3 regions of the Rhizobium sp. NPDC090279 genome follow, and region 1 is predicted to be linked to each of the others. Evidence: predicted binding sites of a transcription regulator. Region 1 holds the regulator's gene; each other region holds the start of a gene.
What was found. Region 1 encodes PhoB, which activates phosphate uptake and scavenging genes when phosphate is short. Its sites were predicted from a motif close to TGTCATNNANCTGTCAT; they were not measured.
Positions count from the first base shown of each region.

Region 2: the regulator PhoB is predicted to act here: its motif matches at 1,971-1,987, upstream of ACIQWP_RS07985 (inorganic phosphate transporter).
Region 3: the regulator PhoB is predicted to act here: its motif matches at 4,577-4,593, upstream of ACIQWP_RS01840 (acetoacetate decarboxylase).

Region 1 covers NZ_JBIVYI010000003.1:424,692-430,911, forward strand. Annotated here, with positions in the region: gene pstA (phosphate ABC transporter permease PstA) at 1-62, shown strand, start outside; gene pstB (phosphate ABC transporter ATP-binding protein PstB) at 77-892, shown strand; gene phoU (phosphate signaling complex protein PhoU) at 944-1,657, shown strand; gene phoB (phosphate regulon transcriptional regulator PhoB) at 1,689-2,372, shown strand; gene ACIQWP_RS10095 (GcrA family cell cycle regulator) at 2,464-3,000, opposite strand; gene ACIQWP_RS10100 (aspartate aminotransferase family protein) at 3,426-4,625, shown strand; gene argF (ornithine carbamoyltransferase) at 4,699-5,616, shown strand; gene ACIQWP_RS10110 (Hsp33 family molecular chaperone) at 5,774-6,220, shown strand, end outside.
Region 2 covers NZ_JBIVYI010000003.1:10,107-16,326, forward strand. Annotated here, with positions in the region: gene ACIQWP_RS07980 (MucR family transcriptional regulator) at 1-104, shown strand, start outside; gene ACIQWP_RS07985 (inorganic phosphate transporter) at 316-1,923, opposite strand; gene ACIQWP_RS07990 (GCG_CRPN prefix-to-repeats domain-containing protein) at 2,164-2,478, shown strand; gene ACIQWP_RS07995 (hypothetical protein) at 2,620-3,246, opposite strand; gene ACIQWP_RS08000 (CbtA family protein) at 3,281-4,024, opposite strand; gene ACIQWP_RS08005 (CbtB domain-containing protein) at 4,037-4,246, opposite strand; cobalamin riboswitch at 4,305-4,377, opposite strand; gene ACIQWP_RS08010 (histidine phosphatase family protein) at 4,489-5,055, shown strand; gene ACIQWP_RS08015 (SURF1 family protein) at 5,097-5,861, opposite strand; gene cyoD (cytochrome o ubiquinol oxidase subunit IV) at 6,053-6,220, opposite strand, start outside.
Region 3 covers NZ_JBIVYI010000001.1:401,291-407,510, reverse strand. Annotated here, with positions in the region: gene ACIQWP_RS01860 (alpha/beta fold hydrolase) at 52-894, opposite strand; gene ACIQWP_RS01855 (alpha/beta fold hydrolase) at 951-1,637, opposite strand; gene ACIQWP_RS01850 (CGNR zinc finger domain-containing protein) at 1,799-2,419, shown strand; gene ACIQWP_RS01845 (DUF3734 domain-containing protein) at 2,521-3,678, opposite strand; gene ACIQWP_RS01840 (acetoacetate decarboxylase) at 3,717-4,463, opposite strand; gene ACIQWP_RS01835 (3-hydroxybutyrate dehydrogenase) at 4,671-5,459, shown strand; gene ppk2 (polyphosphate kinase 2) at 5,557-6,220, shown strand, end outside.

The DNA.
Region 1 (6,220 bases):
TCCTCGTCGCGATGAATATCGGCGCCATCCTGCTGCGCCGCCGCTTCGAACGGCGCTGGTAGGGGAGGGCCATCAAATGAACATGATGACGGAAGCCGCAAGCGAAAGAGCATTGACCAAGAAGATGATGACGATCCCCTACAAGATGATCGGCCAGGACGTTTCGGTCTTTTACGGCGACAAGCGCGCGCTCTTCGACGTCAATCTGAAGATCCGCGCCAACACGGTCACGGCGCTCATCGGCCCGTCCGGCTGCGGCAAGTCTACCTTCCTGCGTTGCCTCAACCGCATGAACGATACGATCGAGACGTGCCGGGTTACCGGCAAGATCACGCTCGACGATCGGGATGTCTACGACAACAGCATCGATGTCGTGGAATTGCGCGCTCGGGTGGGCATGGTCTTCCAGAAGCCCAATCCGTTTCCGAAGTCGATCTACGAGAATGTCGCCTACGGGCCTCGTATCCATGGCCTGCATCGCTCCAAGGCCGATCTCGATCATATCGTCGAGACCAGCCTGCAGAAGGCAGGCCTTTGGGGCGAAGTCCGGGATCGCCTCCACGATGCCGGCACGAGCCTGTCGGGTGGTCAGCAGCAGCGCCTGTGCATCGCCCGCGCCGTTGCCGTCAGCCCCGAGGTCATCCTGATGGACGAGCCCTGTTCGGCGCTCGATCCGATCGCAACCGCCAAGGTCGAAGACCTTATCCATGAGCTGCGGGAAAATTTCACGATCGTCATCGTGACGCATTCCATGCAGCAGGCAGCCCGCGTCTCGCAACGCACCGCAATGTTCCATCTCGGCCATCTGGTTGAGGAGAACGACACCGATAAGATGTTCACCAATCCCGACGATTTCCGCACGCAGGATTACATCATGGGCCGTTTTGGTTGATGATGTCAGGCGCGCGGCTCCTTTCACACAGTTTACCTTGAGGATAGAAAAATGGTCTCCACTCACATTCTCTCTGCCTATGACGAAGACCTGAAGTTCCTGACGCGCCGCATTGCTGAAATGGGCGGTCTGGCCGAGCAGATGGTCAGCGACAGCGTCCGCGCGCTGGTCAACAGCGATACCGGCCTCGCCCAGAAGGTCATCTCCGACGACGTCGTTCTCGACCATGCCGAGCGCGAAGTCGGCGACAAGGCGATCGTCACCATCGCTCGTCGTCAGCCGATGGCGGCCGACCTGCGCGAGATCATGGGCTCGATCCGCATCGCCTCCGATCTGGAGCGCGTCGGCGATCTCGGCAAGAACACCGCCAAGCGCGTCATCGCCGTGCAGGGCACCGGTGTTCCCCGTCGTCTCGCCCGCGGCATCGAACACCTGTCCGAACTGGCGCTGAGCCAGCTCAAAGAAGTCCTCGACGTCTACGCCACCCGCTCGCCGGACAAGGCCGTGTCGATCCGCGAACGCGACGAGGAAATCGACGCGATGTACACCTCGCTGTTCCGCGAGATGCTGACCTACATGATGGAAGATCCGCGCAACATCACCACCTGCACGCATCTTCTCTTCTGCGCCAAGAACATCGAGCGCATCGGCGACCATGCCACCAACATCGCCGAGACGATCTATTACATGGCGACCGGTGCCCAGCCGGAAGGCGAGCGCCCGAAAGACGATACCGCCAACACCGTCGGCGCAGTGACGGAATAATCTGGAAGCGAAGAAAGGAGACCATAGGCGCATGGTTCCGAGAGTTGCTGTTGTAGAAGACGAGGAAGCGCTCAGCGTTCTGCTGCGCTACAATCTCGAGGCCGAAGGCTTCGAGGTCGATACGATCCTCAGAGGCGATGAGGCCGAGCTGCGTCTCCAGGAGCGCATCCCCGACCTTCTGATCCTCGACTGGATGCTCCCCGGTGTATCCGGCATCGAGCTCTGCCGCCGGCTGCGTATGCGGCCGGAGACGGAGCGGCTGCCGATCATCATGCTGACGGCCCGCGGCGAGGAGAGCGAGCGCGTGCGTGGTCTTTCCACCGGCGCGGACGACTACGTCGTCAAGCCGTTCTCGACGCCGGAGCTGATGGCTCGCGTCAAGGCGATGCTGCGGCGCGCCCGTCCGGAGGTTCTCTCCACGGTGCTTCGTTGTGGCGATATCGAGCTCGACCGCGAGACCCATCGCGTTCACCGCAAGAGCCGCGAAGTGCGGTTGGGGCCGACGGAATTCCGCCTGCTGGAATTCCTGATGTCCTCGCCGGGCCGTGTCTTCTCGCGTTCGCAGCTGCTCGACGGCGTTTGGGGACACGATATCTATGTCGACGAACGTACTGTCGACGTCCATGTCGGCCGCCTGCGCAAGGCGCTCAACTTCTCCAATATGCAGGATGTCATCCGCACCGTTCGCGGCGCGGGCTACTCCATGGAGGCCTGAGCGGGAATACCCGATCAGGCACTCAACATAGCGGCGGAAACAGAAAACGGGCCCCAAAGGGCCCGTTTCTTTACCTCAATTATGGGGCATCTCAGCCGCGCGGTTGCGCCGGCCGACGCCGCTCATGCACCGGCTGATAGGCCAGGCGCTGATGGTAGCCGCAATAGGGCGATGCATCTGGGCTCTCGTTGCCGCAGAAGTGGAAATCGTCCTTCAAGGGATCGCCGACCGGCCACTTGCAGGTGCGCTCGGTCAGTTCCGTCAGGCCGAGGCGCCGGGAGATCGGGACGACGACATTGGTGGCCGGGCGATACTGGATCTCGTTGACGGCATCGATCTCGACTTCTTCCCTCAGCATGGTTGCGCCCTGCTGGCGGGTGACCACGGTGCGGGTTGCAACACGCGTTCCATAGCTCGCTGCGCGGGGAGCTGCGGCGCTGCGCTTCGGCGTGCGTGCTGCGGTTGCCGTGCCGCCCGCCTTCGCTCGGCCGGGAAGGTTCAGGCGATGCACCTTGCCGATGACGGCGTTACGGCTCACGCCACCAAGCTGCGCAGCGATCTGGCTGGCGCTCAACCCTTCGGACCATAGCTTTTTCAGCTTCTCGACGCGTTCGTCTGTCCAATTCATGCCCTGTCTCCGCTGTCGCGTTTCCGATGGCAGAATCCCTCACCATTGCCTCGTATGGGGTCGAGGCGCGAAACGCTCTAAAATTGTGGTGACTAGTTCCGCCGCATGCAGTCTAGCAATTGCTTTTTAACCTAGTGTGAGGCTGACTCCGTGACAAGAGTCGCGGGAATCTTGAGGAATCGATTTCGAGGTTTTCCCCAACTTGCTGTCCCGGCGTGGCATTTCTGCAATAGCCGCCGCCGAACCTATCCCTTTTGCCCGCAAGCGCTTTCTCGCACCTGCCAAAACGGCAGTTTTGTTGACATCGCGGTGCAAAACATCAATAGTGCGCAGGCCGCCGCAAGGCGGCATTTTTGATTTTTTCGGACCCGTTTCATCAAACGGAAGCGATCGGTCCTTAAAGTTGTGATCGAGGAGATATGGCCATGGCCGAGACCGCGCCGCTTTATGACACCTACATGCGTGCTCCGCTGCGGTTCGAGCGAGGCGAAGGCGTCTGGCTGATCACGGAAAGCGGCGAACGCTACCTCGATTTCGCAGCCGGCGTTGCGGTTAATTCGCTCGGCCATGCGCACCCCCATCTCGTCGCGGAACTGAAGGCGCAGGCCGACAAGGTGTGGCATCTGTCCAACCTCTACGAGGTGCCCGGTCAGGAGAAGCTTTCGAAGCGGTTGACGGACGTGACCTTCGCCGACAAGGTGTTTTTCACCAACTCAGGCGCCGAGGCGCTCGAATGCGCCATCAAGACGGCGCGGCGCTATCAGTTCGCCAAGGGACATCCCGAAAAGTTCCACATCATCACCTTCGAGGGCGCCTTCCATGGCCGCACCATCGCGACGATCGCCGCCGGCGGTCAGGAAAAATATATCGAGGGCTTCGGCCCGAAGGCGCCGGGCTTCGATCAGGTGCCTTTCGGCGATCTCGATGCCGTGCGTGCCGCCATCACCGATGCGACGGCCGCGATCCTGATCGAGCCTGTGCAGGGCGAGGGCGGCATCCGCCCGGCGACCAACGAATTCCTGCGCGGCCTGCGTGAGATCTGCGACGAACACGGCCTGCTGCTGGTTCTCGATGAAGTACAATGCGGCGTCGGCCGCACGGGTAAGCTCTTCGCCCATGAATGGGCTGGTATCAAGCCGGACATCATGGCGGTCGCCAAGGGTATCGGCGGCGGTTTCCCGCTCGGCGCATGCCTTGCCACCGCGGAAGCCGCCTCGGGCATGAAGGCCGGCACGCACGGCTCGACCTATGGCGGCAATCCGCTCGCCATGGCGGTCGGCAATGCCGTCCTCGACATCGTGCTCGCCGAAGGCTTCCTGCAGCATGTCCGCGATATCGCCCTGATCTTCCGTCAGGGACTTGCCTCGCTCAAGGATCGCTTCCCCGACATCATCGAGGACGTTCGCGGCGAAGGCCTCATGCTCGGCATCAAGAGTGCAATTCCGCAGGCCGAGCTTCTGCAGGCGGTTCGCGCCGAGCATCTGCTAGGCGTTCTGGCCGGCGACAACGTCATTCGTCTGCTGCCGCCGCTCGTGGTGACCGCTGAGGAAGCGCGCGAAGGTCTTACTCGCCTCGAGCGTGCCGCCGAGCGCGCACGCGCAGCCCGCACCAAGAAATCGGCTTGAACTCAACGCCCGCAGTCGGGGCGTTCCTGCCCCACGCGGGCGTTATTGTTTTTTCTGGAGTACAGGTAAGGACATGGCTTCTCCGAAACACTTTCTCGACCTCTCTGCTGTTCCCACCGCCGATCTGCGCAGCATCATCGATGATGCCATCGTGCGAAAGCAGGCGCTGAAGGCTGGCACGGCCGACAAGCCGCTCGCCGGCAAGATGCTGGCGATGATCTTCGAGAAGCCATCCACCCGCACCCGCGTTTCCTTCGACGTCGGCATGCGCCAGCTGGGCGGCGAGACGCTGTTCCTGTCCGGCACCGAGATGCAGCTTGGCCGCGCCGAGACGATCGGCGATACGGCAAAGGTGCTGTCGCGCTATGTCGACGCGATCATGATCCGCACAACCGATCATTCGCGCCTGCTGGAGCTGGCGGAACACGCGACCGTTCCGGTCATCAACGCGCTGACGGACGACACGCATCCCTGCCAGATCATGGCCGATATCATGACCTTCGAGGAGCATCGCGGCCCGATCAAAGGCAAGACCGTTGCCTGGACCGGCGATGGCAATAACGTGCTGCATTCGCTGATCGAAGGTGCCGCACGTTTCGGCTATCGCATGAATATGGCAGTGCCCCTTGGTTCCGAGCCCAAGGATCACTATCTGAACTGGGCCCGCAACGAGGGCGCCGAAATCATGCTCTCGCATGATGCAGACCGTGCGGTCGCCGGCGTCGATTGCGTGGTAACCGATACCTGGGTTTCCATGAATCAGGAGCACCGGGCCCGCGGTCACAACGTCTTCCAGCCCTATCAGGTCAACAAGGCTTTGATGGCACAGGCCGGCAAAGACGCGTTGTTCATGCATTGCCTGCCCGCCCATCGCGGCGAGGAGGTAACGGACGAGGTGATCGACGGTCCGCAATCCGTTGTCTTCGATGAGGCGGAAAACCGCCTTCATGCGCAGAAGTCGATTCTTGCTTGGTGCCTGGGTGCAATCTGAGGATAGAAGCCGCGCTTGAGAGCGCGGGCCCTAGAGCCGGATGGTCTTAGGTCGAAGCGACCTAAGACCTGAATCCGGTCTAGAATCGAAGAAATAGAGCATGACGTCGCCCGAAAACCGCTCTCACTTTTCGGCGTCATGCTCCAGGAGTAAAGCAATGGCCGAAAATGCAGCCTCGCTGGGTCAGTTCGATTTTGCCGGTGACGATCACGTTGTGCCCTTCCAGGTGGAGGGTCTCGATGTGCGCGGCCGTGCCGTGCAGCTTGGCCCGTTGTTGGATGCAATCCTTGCCCGGCACGACTATCCGACGCCGGTTGCGCGCCTACTGGCCGAGGCTATTGTCCTGACCGTGCTGCTCGGCACCTCGCTGAAGTTCGAAGGCAAGTTCACGGTACAGACCAAGGGCGATGGTCCCGTTGATCTTCTGGTCGCCGATTTCTCGACGCCGGAAAATGTCCGCGCCTATGCCCGTTTCGATGAGGAGGCTCTGGCAAAGGCTGTCGCCGAAGGTCGGACCGAGCCCGAACAGCTGCTGGGCAACGGTGTGCTCGCCTTCACCATCGATCAGGGCCGCTTCAGCCAGCCCTATCAGGGTATCGTCGCG
Region 2 (6,220 bases), 410 kb from region 1:
CCAACTATCCGATGGTTGCGCAGAACTACGCCAACCGTCGCTCGGAGCTCGCCAAGATTTCCGGCCTCGGTGCGAACGGCAACAAGAGGGAAGGCGTCCGCTGAAGCAATTCGGAAACGGGCGCATTCCGCGTTGTTGACGGACAAGGCTTCGACGCCCTGCGGGAGTTCGAGCGGGTATTCGCGAATGGATGCGTGCGCGTTTCGCGGCGCCTGCCGTGGGCTGCGTCTCTCGGCGGAGCGCTGCCAATAAAATGGCGCCCTGCAAGGGGCGCCATTTTATTCGGGGCTTTCCAAAGTCGCGATCAGTGACCGATCAGAAGACCTGACGCAGCACGACGAAGAGCACGAAGGCAAGCGCGATCGAGGCCGGCAGCGTCAGTATCCAGGCCATCAGCATGTTGCGCACGGTCGACCATTGCAGGCCGGAGCCGTTGGCCGCCATGGTGCCGGCCACACCGGAGGACAGCACGTGCGTGGTCGAAACCGGCAGGCCGAGATGGTCGGCCGCACCGATCGTCAGCATGGCGACCACTTCGGCGGCTGCACCCTGACCATAGGTCAGGTGCGTCTTGCCGATCTTTTCGCCGACGGTGACGACGATGCGCTTCCAGCCGACCATGGTGCCGAGGCCGAGTGCCAGGGCGACTGCGACCTTCACCCAGAGCGGGATGAACTTGGTCGCATGATCGACGGCGGCATGATAGTTGGTGACGGCCTTCAGGTCGTCGGCGCTCATCGGCAGCAGTTTCTGCTTGTCGATCAGCTTCAGCGATTCACCGATCAGATAGATGTCGTTGCGAACGTTGCTGACGAGGCCGTTCGGCAGCTTCTCGACGCTCGGATAGGCGGCGATCTCGGCGCTGGTTGCATGGATATAAGCCTGCAGAGCCGGCGTCGTCGCATCCGTCCAGGTCTTGGTCTTGACGGCATCGCTGACGGCAGCCTTGGGATCGGCAGGCGTCGCAACGCCCGGCTTCACATATTTGCCGAGTACCGTCTCGACCTGTGCCGAGGCGGCCTTGTAGGCCTCGAGATAGTTGATGTCGGGCGTCTTGTTCAGCGCGAAGGCGGTCGGGACAAGACCGATGAGGATGAGCATGATCAGGCCCATGCCCTTCTGGCCGTCATTCGAGCCGTGGGCAAAGCTGACGCCTGTGCAGGTGAAGATCAGCAGGCCGCGAATCCAGGGTGGCGGCGGCGCATTGCCCTTCGGGGCTTCATAAAGCGCCTTGTTGCGGATCAGCACCTTGGCGACCAGCAGCAGCAACGCGGCCGCGCCGAAGCCGATGATCGGTGACAACAGCAGCGACATGCCGACACTGCTTGCCTGCGACCAGTCGACGCCGCTGGTGGCGGAGCCGGCAGGCGCCAGGAACTGGTTGGCAAGGCCGACGCCGATGATCGAGCCGACGAGCGTGTGCGAGCTTGAGGCCGGCAGACCGAGATACCAGGTTCCGAGGTTCCAGATGATGGCGGCGGTCAAAAGGGCGAAGACCATCGCCAGACCGGAGCCGGAGCCGACCTGCAGGATCAGCTCCACCGGCAGCAGCGCCAGGATACCGAAGGCGACGGCGCCGGACGAGGTCAGCACCCCGAGGAAGTTGAAGAAGCCGGACCAGATGACGGCGAATTCGGCCGGTAGCGAGCGGGTGTAGATGACGGTTGCCACAGCATTGGCCGTGTCGTGGAAGCCGTTGACGAATTCGAAGCCGAGAGCGATCAGCAGCGCCAGACCGAGCAAGATCCACGGAACAGCAGCGGCTTCAGCAAGATCGCTGCCAAGGGCATAACCGACATAGACGAGGCCGCCCAGAACAATGACGCCGAAGATCGGCAGAAACCACTTTGCCGAGCCGCCTGCGCCGTGAATCGGATGATCGGCATTGCCGCCCTCCGCATTGTTTGAAACGAGGTCGACCATCCCAAACTCCTTTATGGCAATTGATATTGCTGGTGTAAGCCTCGTTCATGAAACTCTCGTGACGCGCGAGTAGGTTGCGGAGGCCTGCAAATACCTGGCAATGCCAGCTTTTTCGGCCGCCGGCATAAGCCTGGACCCATCCTAATTTCGCCGCCAAAAGGCCTTTTTCGGTTCAGCCAGCGTTCATACCTCGGGGGGTTAAATCCCTGATGTAAGGGACTTGGATAGAGGGCCATCAAAATGAGATCGTCCGTGATTGCCATCGCTGCCTTGTTCGGCAGCCTGGTTGTATCTTCGGCAGAGGCAATGCCTATCCCAGCCGTTGGGACAGCGGCCTCAGTGCCGATCGTGAAAGTTGACTATGCCTGCGGCCGTGGCAGGCACCTGACGCGCTGGGGCGATTGCCGCCCGAACCGCTGGGGTCCGCCGCGAGGCTACTACAGGCCGCCACCGCCGCCGCCATGGGGCTGGTACGGCCATCGCCATCACCGTGACGGTTGGCGCGATGACCGCTGGCGTGATGACCGCTGGCGCGATCGCCCGCGCTACTGGTAAGATCAGAGACACCGCCGCACCTTGCGGCGGTGTCTTGTCTAGAGCATTTCCGCTTTTCTTTGAATCGCGAGAATGCTCTATCCTCTTGTTTTCTTACGCATTCCGGATGGAAAACCGCTGCGCACTTTTCCTGGAAATGCTCTAAGGATGGATTTGGGGCCGTAACGCGCGTGCCCCGAGCCATAGTGCGGCAAGGGCGAGCAGGCTGGCTGATAAAATTGCAGCGAGGCTTTTCGCATGAAGCACGATATCGGCAAGCTTCGGCCGGATGAGATCGGCCGTATTGAAGTTCTCTGCGCTGAACTTGCACAGAACCAGCGAGAGATTGTTGCGTACCAGTGTCGCGTCGATATCCGAGACGAGGTCGTTGACCGGCGCCTTTTCCTCTTTCATCGCCCGCATCTGTAGCAGCACCGCCTTCGCCGCTGCGAGATAGGCGTGCGAGCATTCGTTGAACGGGCTTTCCTCGTCGCTGACGCTGCCCGGCATCAAGCCCCATAGGCAATAGGCACGCTGGATCTGCGCGAAGTTCAAGATGCGGCGGAAGGTTTCGTCGGTATCAGACGCACCCTCGGCAAGCGATATGATCCGCCCGTAGTAGGGCGCGATCACAGCCATTTCGCCATGGGTGAGGCTTGGGATCGGGATGCCGGCCTGGCTTCCAGAGGAGCCGCCGCCATGCGCGGCAACCGCAATCGGCCAGCCTGAAAACATGAGGCAGAAGACTGTAAGCAAGACGCCGCGTGAATGCCGGCGTCTCCCGCGCATGTTGCCATGCGCGGGATGCGAGCTATTTATCATACTAAGCGCGGCGCGGGGTGGCTGCGTTGCCGTAGCGCGGCTGCGGCAGCTGGCGTTCCGCCCAGGCTCCGAAGGCAAGCCCGAGCGTCGTCCAGAGGATGACATGCATGCCGATCGAGGTGAGGCGGAAGCGCCAGAGCACGACAGCCGAGAATTGCTCCGGCACTTCGTTGATTGGGGGAAGCAGGTATTGGATCAATGCGATGAAGACGATGTAGCCGATGCCGGCAATGATCGCACTGTTCCACGAACCATATCGTGCCGCCAGCCGGCGGCCGAAGCCCACGGCGACGATCATGGCGACGATGGAGGCGACGATCATGATGAAGAACAGTTCTGTTCTTGCGCCGATCGTGTCGGGGTTGCCGACGGCCGGCGGGTTTGCCGGATATTTGATGTCGGGCACGAGCGAAATCGTCACGAAGGCGGCGATTGCAAGCAGCGCCGCGGTGCTGCGCGCGCCGAGCGGGCTGACGCGGCCATAGACGAAGGAGAAGACCAGCGCGAACAATCCGCCGATCGCCGTCGAAAAGACCATGATGCCGGTGAAGAGGCCAATGCCCGCCTGCGTGGCGCGGCTGACGATTTCCGGCTCCGGCGCTTCGCCGGCGGCCTGCGCGGCCTTTTCTTCAAAGCCGATGGCCCAATCGACCAGCGGTTCGCCGAAAGTGTGGGCGAAGGCAAAAATGAGAATGCCGGCAAGGGCCCCGACGATCATGCCGCGGAGCAAAAGACGTCCAACCATGTGCGTGCTCCCTTAGTGGCAGGGGAAGCCGAGCAGGTGGCGGCCGTCATGCACGAATTCATGCACATACATGCCCGAGATCAGCGAGGTCGCGCCTTCTTCTGCGCCGATGAAATAGATGGCGAGCAGCATCAGCAGGCCGGCGAAAATGGCCCAGGGCAGGATCTGGCCGAGCGGAATTGGCTGCGGAACCGTGGATGGGGCGAAAGTGGTGTCGGACATTGTATTTCCCTTTTTAAGAAAAGCGCGTTCCATTTGCGGAAGGGTTCTTGCGGGAAGGGTCTGGCTTTCGAGGGCGAAGCTTCCGTCATCGATTACAGTGGCGCGACCGCGCCGGGATTCCACCGGCTTCCACACCCGCAAGTGCAAGTTTATATCTATCTGTAAAGATAGTTGTCAATCAAGCGCCACTGCGATGTGAAATCGCGACAAGAGCGCGGCAGGGGATGGAGTTGGGGGATCTTATGAAAACGCGTTTGAGCTGGATTTGCCATGGCGCGACGCAAGCCAATCGAAACGGTTGCTTTCCGGATGATGAACCGTTGGAGGCGAAGGCGGCACAGCAGGCTCAATCGCTGTCCTTCGGGCTCGGGCCGATCGATCGGGTCTGGACCAGTCCGGCCCTGCGCGCCCGCCAGACGGCGACGGTCCTCGGCCTCGAAGCCATTCCGGATGTCGGCTTGCGCGAATGCGATTACGGCGACTGGCGGGGACAATCGCTTGCCGGACTGCATGAAAGGGATGCGGAATCCCTGGCGCTATGGATGACGGATACGTCGGTGGCGCCGCATGGTGGCGAGGCACTGTCGGCCGTCATGAAGCGTGTCGGCGAATGGATGGGGCATCATATCGAGGATAGCGGCCATATCGTCGTCATCACCCATGCGAGCGTCATCCGCGCTGCCGTTCTGCAGGCGCTGCAGGCACCGGCGGCGGCATTCTGGGCGATCGATGTCGAGCCGTTCGGGATTGTCGAAATGACCAGCGACAGCCTCCGTTGGCAGCTTCGCTTCCCGAAGATGATGATATAGCTAGTTCCGCAAGTCTGCCTAAAGCGGAAATGCTCTGGCGGTCAACGGGCCGCCTTCGCCCGTTGCCGTTCGAAATAGACGAGATAGACGGCCATGCCGAATGTCATGGCGGCCAGTCCATACCAGGTGATGGCGTAGACGAGATGGCTGTTGTGGAAGGTGATCTGCGTCAACCCTCCGACCGGCAATCCGCCCGGATTTTTCGTATCGTCGGCATCGATGAAGTAGGGCGCCACGTTCCGCAGCCCGCGCGCCTCGGCGATATCAGTGACGTCGCGCGAGTACCAGCGCTCCTCCCCAGGCACGTTTGAGCGCAGCAGCGTGCCCTTCGGCTCGTTGATCCTGAGCAGGCCGGTCACGGTCGTCTCGCCGGCGATCTCGCCTTCGGTGCGCGTCGCCGGATTGCGCTTTTCTGTGGGAACGAAGCCGCGGTTGATGATGACGGTCGTACCGTCGGCAAGCTTCAGCGGCGTCAGCACCCAATAGCCCGCGCCGAGCGCGGTCGAGGCATAGACCTGCGTTTCCTTGTCGTTGAGAAAGGTGCCGCTCGCCTGCACATGCTTGTATTCGGAGTTCTCCGCCGTGACATCGGCCCATTGCGTCGGGCCGGGCGCCGCAACCGGTGGCGCATGTACGCGTGCATCGATCCTGGCGATCAGATCTAGCTTCCAGTGCAGCCGCTCCACCTGCCAGGTGCCGAGCCCGATGAGGAGGGCGGTTAGAAGCAGAAGTGACAAAACCCAGATGGCAAGCGTGAGCGCCGAGCGCGGCTTGCCCTGGGACGTGGTCGGGGAAATATCGGTCATGGCGCTGGCCTCCGGGGACGCGCAACCGCATGATTTCGAGAGGATCGGCTCTCTTCGCGGAAGATCATGCGCGGTCTTAGAAAAAATCGGCTGCTATTTCGGGCGCTTTCAAGCATGCGCCATGCAGCGTCCGGCGGAATTCTCGCCGGAAAGAGAGGGCGGGCCTTCGCCGGAAGGCCCGCCGCTCGGTCTTACGGCATGTTGCGCATCATCTCGGGCGACATGGGCATCATGTTCGCGTTGAGGTGATGCATGACCCAGAGCGAGCCGGACAGCGCGATGATGACGATCACGATGGTGAAGATCAGCGCCATCATGTTCCAGCCGCCTTCCGAGCGGGTGTTCATGTGCAGGAAGTA
Region 3 (6,220 bases), on a different contig from region 1:
AGATGCTGTCCGGACCGCGCCCGCCAATCGCCGGCGCGGTCCGGCTCGATATCAACCGAGGAAAGCGCGGATTTCGGCCGCAATCTCGGCTGCATGCGTCTCGAGGGCGAAATGGCCGGTATCGAGGAATTTAACGATCGCCTCCGGAATATCCCTGCGATAGGCCTCGGCGCCCGGAGGCACGAAGAAGGGATCGTGCTTGCCCCACACCGCCAGCAGGCGCGGCTTATGGGTTCTGAAATAGGCCTGGAATGTCGGATAGAGCGCGACGTTGCTCTTGTAATCGCCGAAGAGATCGAGCTGTACCCTTTCCGCGCCGGGACGGGCCAGATAGAGGCTATCGAGCGAATAGCCATCCGGGGAGACCTTCGAGATATCAGGGACCCCGTGGGTGTATTGCCAAGCCGTTGCTTCTGGCGTGAACGCCGCCTTCAGCGCATTGCGGTTTTCCTCCGAAGCGTCGCGCCAGTAAGCCTGGATCGGGCTCCACTCGTCGCCCAAACCCTCTTCATACGCATTGCCGTTCTGCGAGATAATGGCCGTGATCCGCTCCGGATGCTTTACCGCCAGCCGGAAGCCCGTGGGTGCGCCATAGTCGAAGACATAGACGGCATAGCGATCGAAACCGACGATTTCGGTGAAGCGGTCGATCGTCTCGGCAATGCTGTCAAACGTGTTGCTGCCCTTCGGCGCATCGGATTGACCGAAGCCCGGAAGATCCGGTGCGATGATATGGTAGCGATCGGCCAGAAGCGGGATGAGATCGCGGAACATATGGCTGGAGCTCGGGAAGCCGTGCAGCAGCAGGAGCTTGGCTGCGCCCGGGGAGCCCGCCTCGCGATAGAAGACCTTGACGCCTTCGACATTGATGGTGCGATAGTTGATATCAGTCATGATAAGGTCCTTTCATAACCTTTCCGATTTAACTTATTGAGTTACCAACCCGGGATTCAGAGGGTGGTGGCGGCTTCCCGGATGACGTCGATGACGGCGGCCGGCGCCGTGACCATCGGCATGTGATCGGCCCGGACGGAGCGTTGCTTCGCCTTCATGCGCGCCGCCATGAAGCGCTGGTTGTCGACCAGGATCATCCGGTCCTCCTCGGCGATCAGGAACCAGGTGGCACGATCCTTCCAGAGCGGACGACCGACAGGGACGGTGATACATGCCGGCGAGATCGGCCGCTGCGAGGCCGCCAGCACCGCCAGCTCGTCTGCCTCCGCGTTCTGGGCAAAGGCAGTGGCGATTGCCTCACGCGGAAGGTAGATCAGCCCGTGGCCGTCTGGCGCCAGTTTCGGCGCTTGCGGGTGGGGCTCGCCGCGATAGAAGACATCGGCAACCGTCTCGCCTTCCTCCGGCGCAAGTGCGGCAACATAGACGAGCGCCTTCACCTTTTCGCTGGAAACGGCGGCGATGACGGCACCGGCATAGGCGTGACCGACCAGGATCACCGGCCCTTCCGCCCGCTCCAGCGTGCGTTCAAGCGCTGCCACATCCTCGGCAAAGGAGGTCAAAGGCAAGGGAGCGGCACTCACCGAAAAGCCGGCGGCCGCCAACGGCGCGATCACCTTTGCCCAGCCAGACCCATCCGCCCAGGCGCCATGGACAAGAACAATACCTACGTTTCGCGACGACATCAGCTTTCTCCCTATGGCTTGAAGTTAGTAACCGTTTAAATGACACCAATAGGGTTACGCTCGATATGCGTAACTTGTCAAGCGGCATTTGATAGGTTATGTAAAGGCTGCATTTTCGAGCGGCCTTGCAGTATCCCTGTCGGCCGGAACAGGAGTAGTCCATGGACAACCATTCCCCCGCCATCTTCGTCGGCGACACGCTGGGACTGGATTTTCTCAATTCGGTCGCAACGCCCGTGGATGTGCCGATCGACTGGATCGATGATGGAGAGGGTCTGCTGCGCTGGCTGGAACAGGCGGGCCTGGTGTCGCGGGAGATACTGGCTACCATGCGCGAGCAGGCGCTTCCCGGCGAACTCGACAAGGTCGCCGATCAGGCCAGAAGCCTGCGCGAATGGTTCAGAAGCTTCGTGCTTGCCCGCAAGGGATCGCCGCTGACAACGGATGCCGTGAACGAACTGGAGCCTCTGAACCGCCTGCTGGAACGCGACGAAGGCTTCGGTCGGATCGTCGCAGCACAATCGGACAAGGACGAGGGGCTCGGCTTTCAGTCGATGCGGAAATGGCGCTCGCCGGAGTCGCTGCTGTTACCGATCGGCGAAGCGCTGGGACACTTCGTCTGCGCGGAGGATTTCTCCGATGTGAAGGCGTGCGAAGGTCATGCTTGCACCCTGCTTTTCGTCGACCACACGCGCGGCCACCGCAGACGCTGGTGCAGTATGGCAATGTGCGGCAATCGCGCCAAGCAGGCAGCCCACCGGCACCGGCTCAAGCAGGGATAGCTTGCCGCGTCGGGGAGTTTTGCGAGCCCAGTCAAAAATTGTGCCGGCGGAGCGAAAGCCCGGCCGGCAATTTGGTACAATCGGGTTGCAGCTTGGCTGCCTCAGACCGGATCTTCGCGGTGCAGATCGTGGATGGCGACGCCATCGTCGGTGAAGGGCGGCAGCAGCCATTCGGAATGACGCAGCGTGCGCTTGGTATCCTCGAGCCCCATGTCCCAATGTTCGCGCATCGAGGTGCCGGAGAATTCATAGTCCTTGGCGTGGCCTTCGTAATTCTTGTGCTGATAGATCAGATGCACGATGTTGACCACGCCGGCGTCGGAATAGTCGGCGATCAGCTCTTCCTCTGCGGGGGTCAGCTGATCCTTCGGAACACGCTTCAGCGCGCTCAAGAGCTTCATTTTCAGCCCGTGAATGCGCTTGAAGTTGTCGGTGTTCTGCCGCGTGCGGCTCGAATACATGATGTCCTTATGACGCGACAGCACGTCCGGCATGCTGCGCGGCAGGACGCCACGCGCGCTGAAGAGATCCACCTGGAACACGAGCGAGCTGCGGTCTTCTTCCTGATCGAGCAGATATTGCAGCGGCGTGTTGGAGACGATGCCGCCATCCCAATAATATTCGCCTTCGATGCGGATGGACGGCAAGGCGGGCGGCAGGGCGCCGCTTGCCATGATGTGCTCAGGGCCAATCCAGATATTGTCGGTGTCGAAATAGACGAAATTGCCGGTTCTGACGTTGACCGCGCCGACACTGAAGCGCTTCTTGCCATCATTCAGCACGTCGAAGTCGATCAGCATTTCCAGCGTCTTCTTCAGCTCGGCGGAATCGTAGAAGCTGGTCGCACCTTCGGCACCCGGCAGCTCGAGCCAGGGATTGGGAAAGCGCGGTTTGAAGAAGCCGGGCTGCCCCATCGTCATGGTCATCCATGAACTCGTGCGGTTGCGGATATCACGGAAGAAATCGCCTTCCGGCGTGTAGGCCCAGATCTTGCGGCCTGAGATGATCTGCCAGAATTGCTCCAAACGCTGCAGCCGCCGGCTCGGTTCGTTACCGGCAATGATCGCGGCGTTGACCGCGCCGATCGAGACGCCCGACAGCCAGGTGGGCTCGCATCCGGCCTCGGCAAGCGCCTGGTAGACGCCGGCCTGATAGGCGCCGAGGGCGCCGCCGCCCTGGAATACCAGGGCGACACGATCATATTGAGCGGCAATTTCCGGGATAGTCGGGGCTGCGGCCTTGGTGTTTCGTTCGAGCACGGTCCGTCTCCAGCATGAAAAGAAAATAGAGCCTTTGGCTATCGGCGCTCGGCGAGGTAGTCGTGAACGACTTCGCCAAGGCCGAGGGTCAAATCGGCAGTGAAATGAACGGCGGAAACCACTTCGAGAACGGGCAGCCGCGCGACATCGGCCATGACGTGTGGCCTCAGATCGAGGGCGGCAGGCGAGGTCCAGGCTTCCTTGATGGTGATATCGGTCAAATAATAGCGCACCAGCTCGCAGATGCGGGGCGTTGCATCGACATGCGGCACGATCTTGATCAGGAAATTCGGCTCCGACAGAGCGGACAAAAGCGGTCCTTGATCGACCGGCTTGTGCTTGTAGCCCATCGTTCCGGTGGCGCAGAGGACGCTGCCATAATGCAGCGTACCAACGATGACTTCGCCCTCGTTGACGATCTTCGGACTGGCAAGCTTCTTCGGAAAGCCCCAGATTTCACGGCCACCGGTGATCGGCGCATCGTCATCGAGATACATAGAGTGGACATAACCACCCTTTTGTCCGCGATATGTCACCGGGATGACCTGTCCGGTCTCGGTATAGTCGCCGAAGCCGGTGGAATCGGGCATGCGGATGAATTCATACTTTACCAGCGGCTCGTCGATCTCGAGCGGCGCGGGCACGACGGCCTCAAGGGCCTCGCGTGTCGTGCGGTAGGTAATGATGATGTATTCTCGATCGAAGAACCTGTAGGGTCCTGGGGGATAGGAGGGATTGGTCAGCGGCATTGCATAGGCATGTTTGAGAATGTCTTCGACCTTCATCATATTTTCCGTCGCTAGAGAAAATCGCCGGGCACCATTGCGGAAATTTGCACGGTTGCATGACAATGAAGTGTCAGGCGCCGGACGGTTGCGGCGCGGGGCCTGACCGCCACTGTAATCAAAGCGACATACGAGGCTGGCAGTGTGCGCTCATCTTGAGCATTTCCCTTTATCCAACCATGTCATAGCGATTGCGGGAGTAGCATAATGGGTTCGTTGACTTCGAAGAATGCGCTGGTCACCGGTTCGACGAGCGGTATCGGGCTGGCGATTGCCCGCGCCTTTGCCGCCGAGGGCGCGAATGTGACGATCAACGGCCTCGGCGATGCCGATGCGATCGAAAAGGAACGCGCAGCCATCGAAGCCGACTTCGGCGTGAAGTGCCGTTACTCCGGCGCCAATATGATGAACGGCGAGGAAGTGACATCAATGGTGCGCGAAGCCGAGGAAGCCTTCGGCAGCCTCGATATTCTCGTCAACAATGCCGGCATCCAGTTTGTCGCGCCGATCGAGGAATTTCCCGATGACAAGTGGGAAGCGATCATCCGCATCAACCTGCTGGCCGCTTTCTATGCCATCAAGGCGGCCATTCCCGGCATGAAGGCGCGCAAATGGGGCCGCATCATCAACACATCCTCGGCGCACGCGCTGGTCGCCTCCCCCTTCAAATCGGCCTATGTCTCCGCCAAGCACGGCATTACCGGCCTGACCAAGACCATCGCCCTCGAAACCGCGCAGAACGGCGTGACCGTCAATTCCATCGCGCCTGGCTATGTCTGGACGCCGCTGGTCGAAAAGCAGATCCCCGAGACGATGAAGGCACGCAACATGACGGAAGAGCAGGTCAAGCACGATGTGTTGCTGGCCGCCCAGCCGACGAAGGAATTCGTGACCGTCGACGAAGTGGCCGCCATCGCCGTCTTCCTGTGCGGCGACGCCGCGAAGCAAATTACCGGCACGACGCTTTCCGTCGACGGCGGCTGGACCGCCGAATAATGTCAAAGCCACAGCCGGCACGTGCATGAGCAGCGTGCCGGCTTTCTGCGGCTTCAGGGCTGCAGCATCAACATGAAAACAGAGCAGGAGGCGCACAATGACCGAAGAGACCCAGGACCCGCTCAGCCGTATCAAGGATGAGATCGTCGACAGCTTTGACGAAGAGCTGGAGCTGCAGCTCGAAGAGGACCGCCTCGACGAGCTGGTTGCGGAAGGCCTTATCAGCGAAGGCGAGGCAACGCTCGACCGCCGGCTCTATTTCCGCGAACTCTTCCGCCTTCAGCATGAGCTGGTGCGCCTGCAGGACTGGGTGCAGTACAAGAAGCTCAAGGTCGTCGTGCTGTTCGAGGGCCGCGATTCCGCCGGCAAGGGCGGCGCCATCAAGCGTGTCACCCAGCGCCTCAATCCACGCGTCTGCCGCGTCGTCGCATTGCCGGCACCGACCGAGCGTGAGCGGCATCAGTGGTATTTCCAGCGTTACACCGCTCATCTGCCGACCGCTGGCGAAATGGTACTGTTCGACCGCAGCTGGTATAACCGCGCCGGCGTCGAACGCGTCATGGGTTTCTGCTCTCCGGATGAGCTGGAAGAGTTTTTCCGCTCCGTGCCGGATTTCGAGCGGATGCTGGTTCGCTCCGGCATCATCCTGCTCAAATACTGGTTCTCGATCACCGACGAGGAGCAGGAATTCCGCTTCAACATGCGCATTCAGGACCCGCTGAAGCAGTGGAAGCTTTCGCCGATGGACCTGCAGAGCCGGG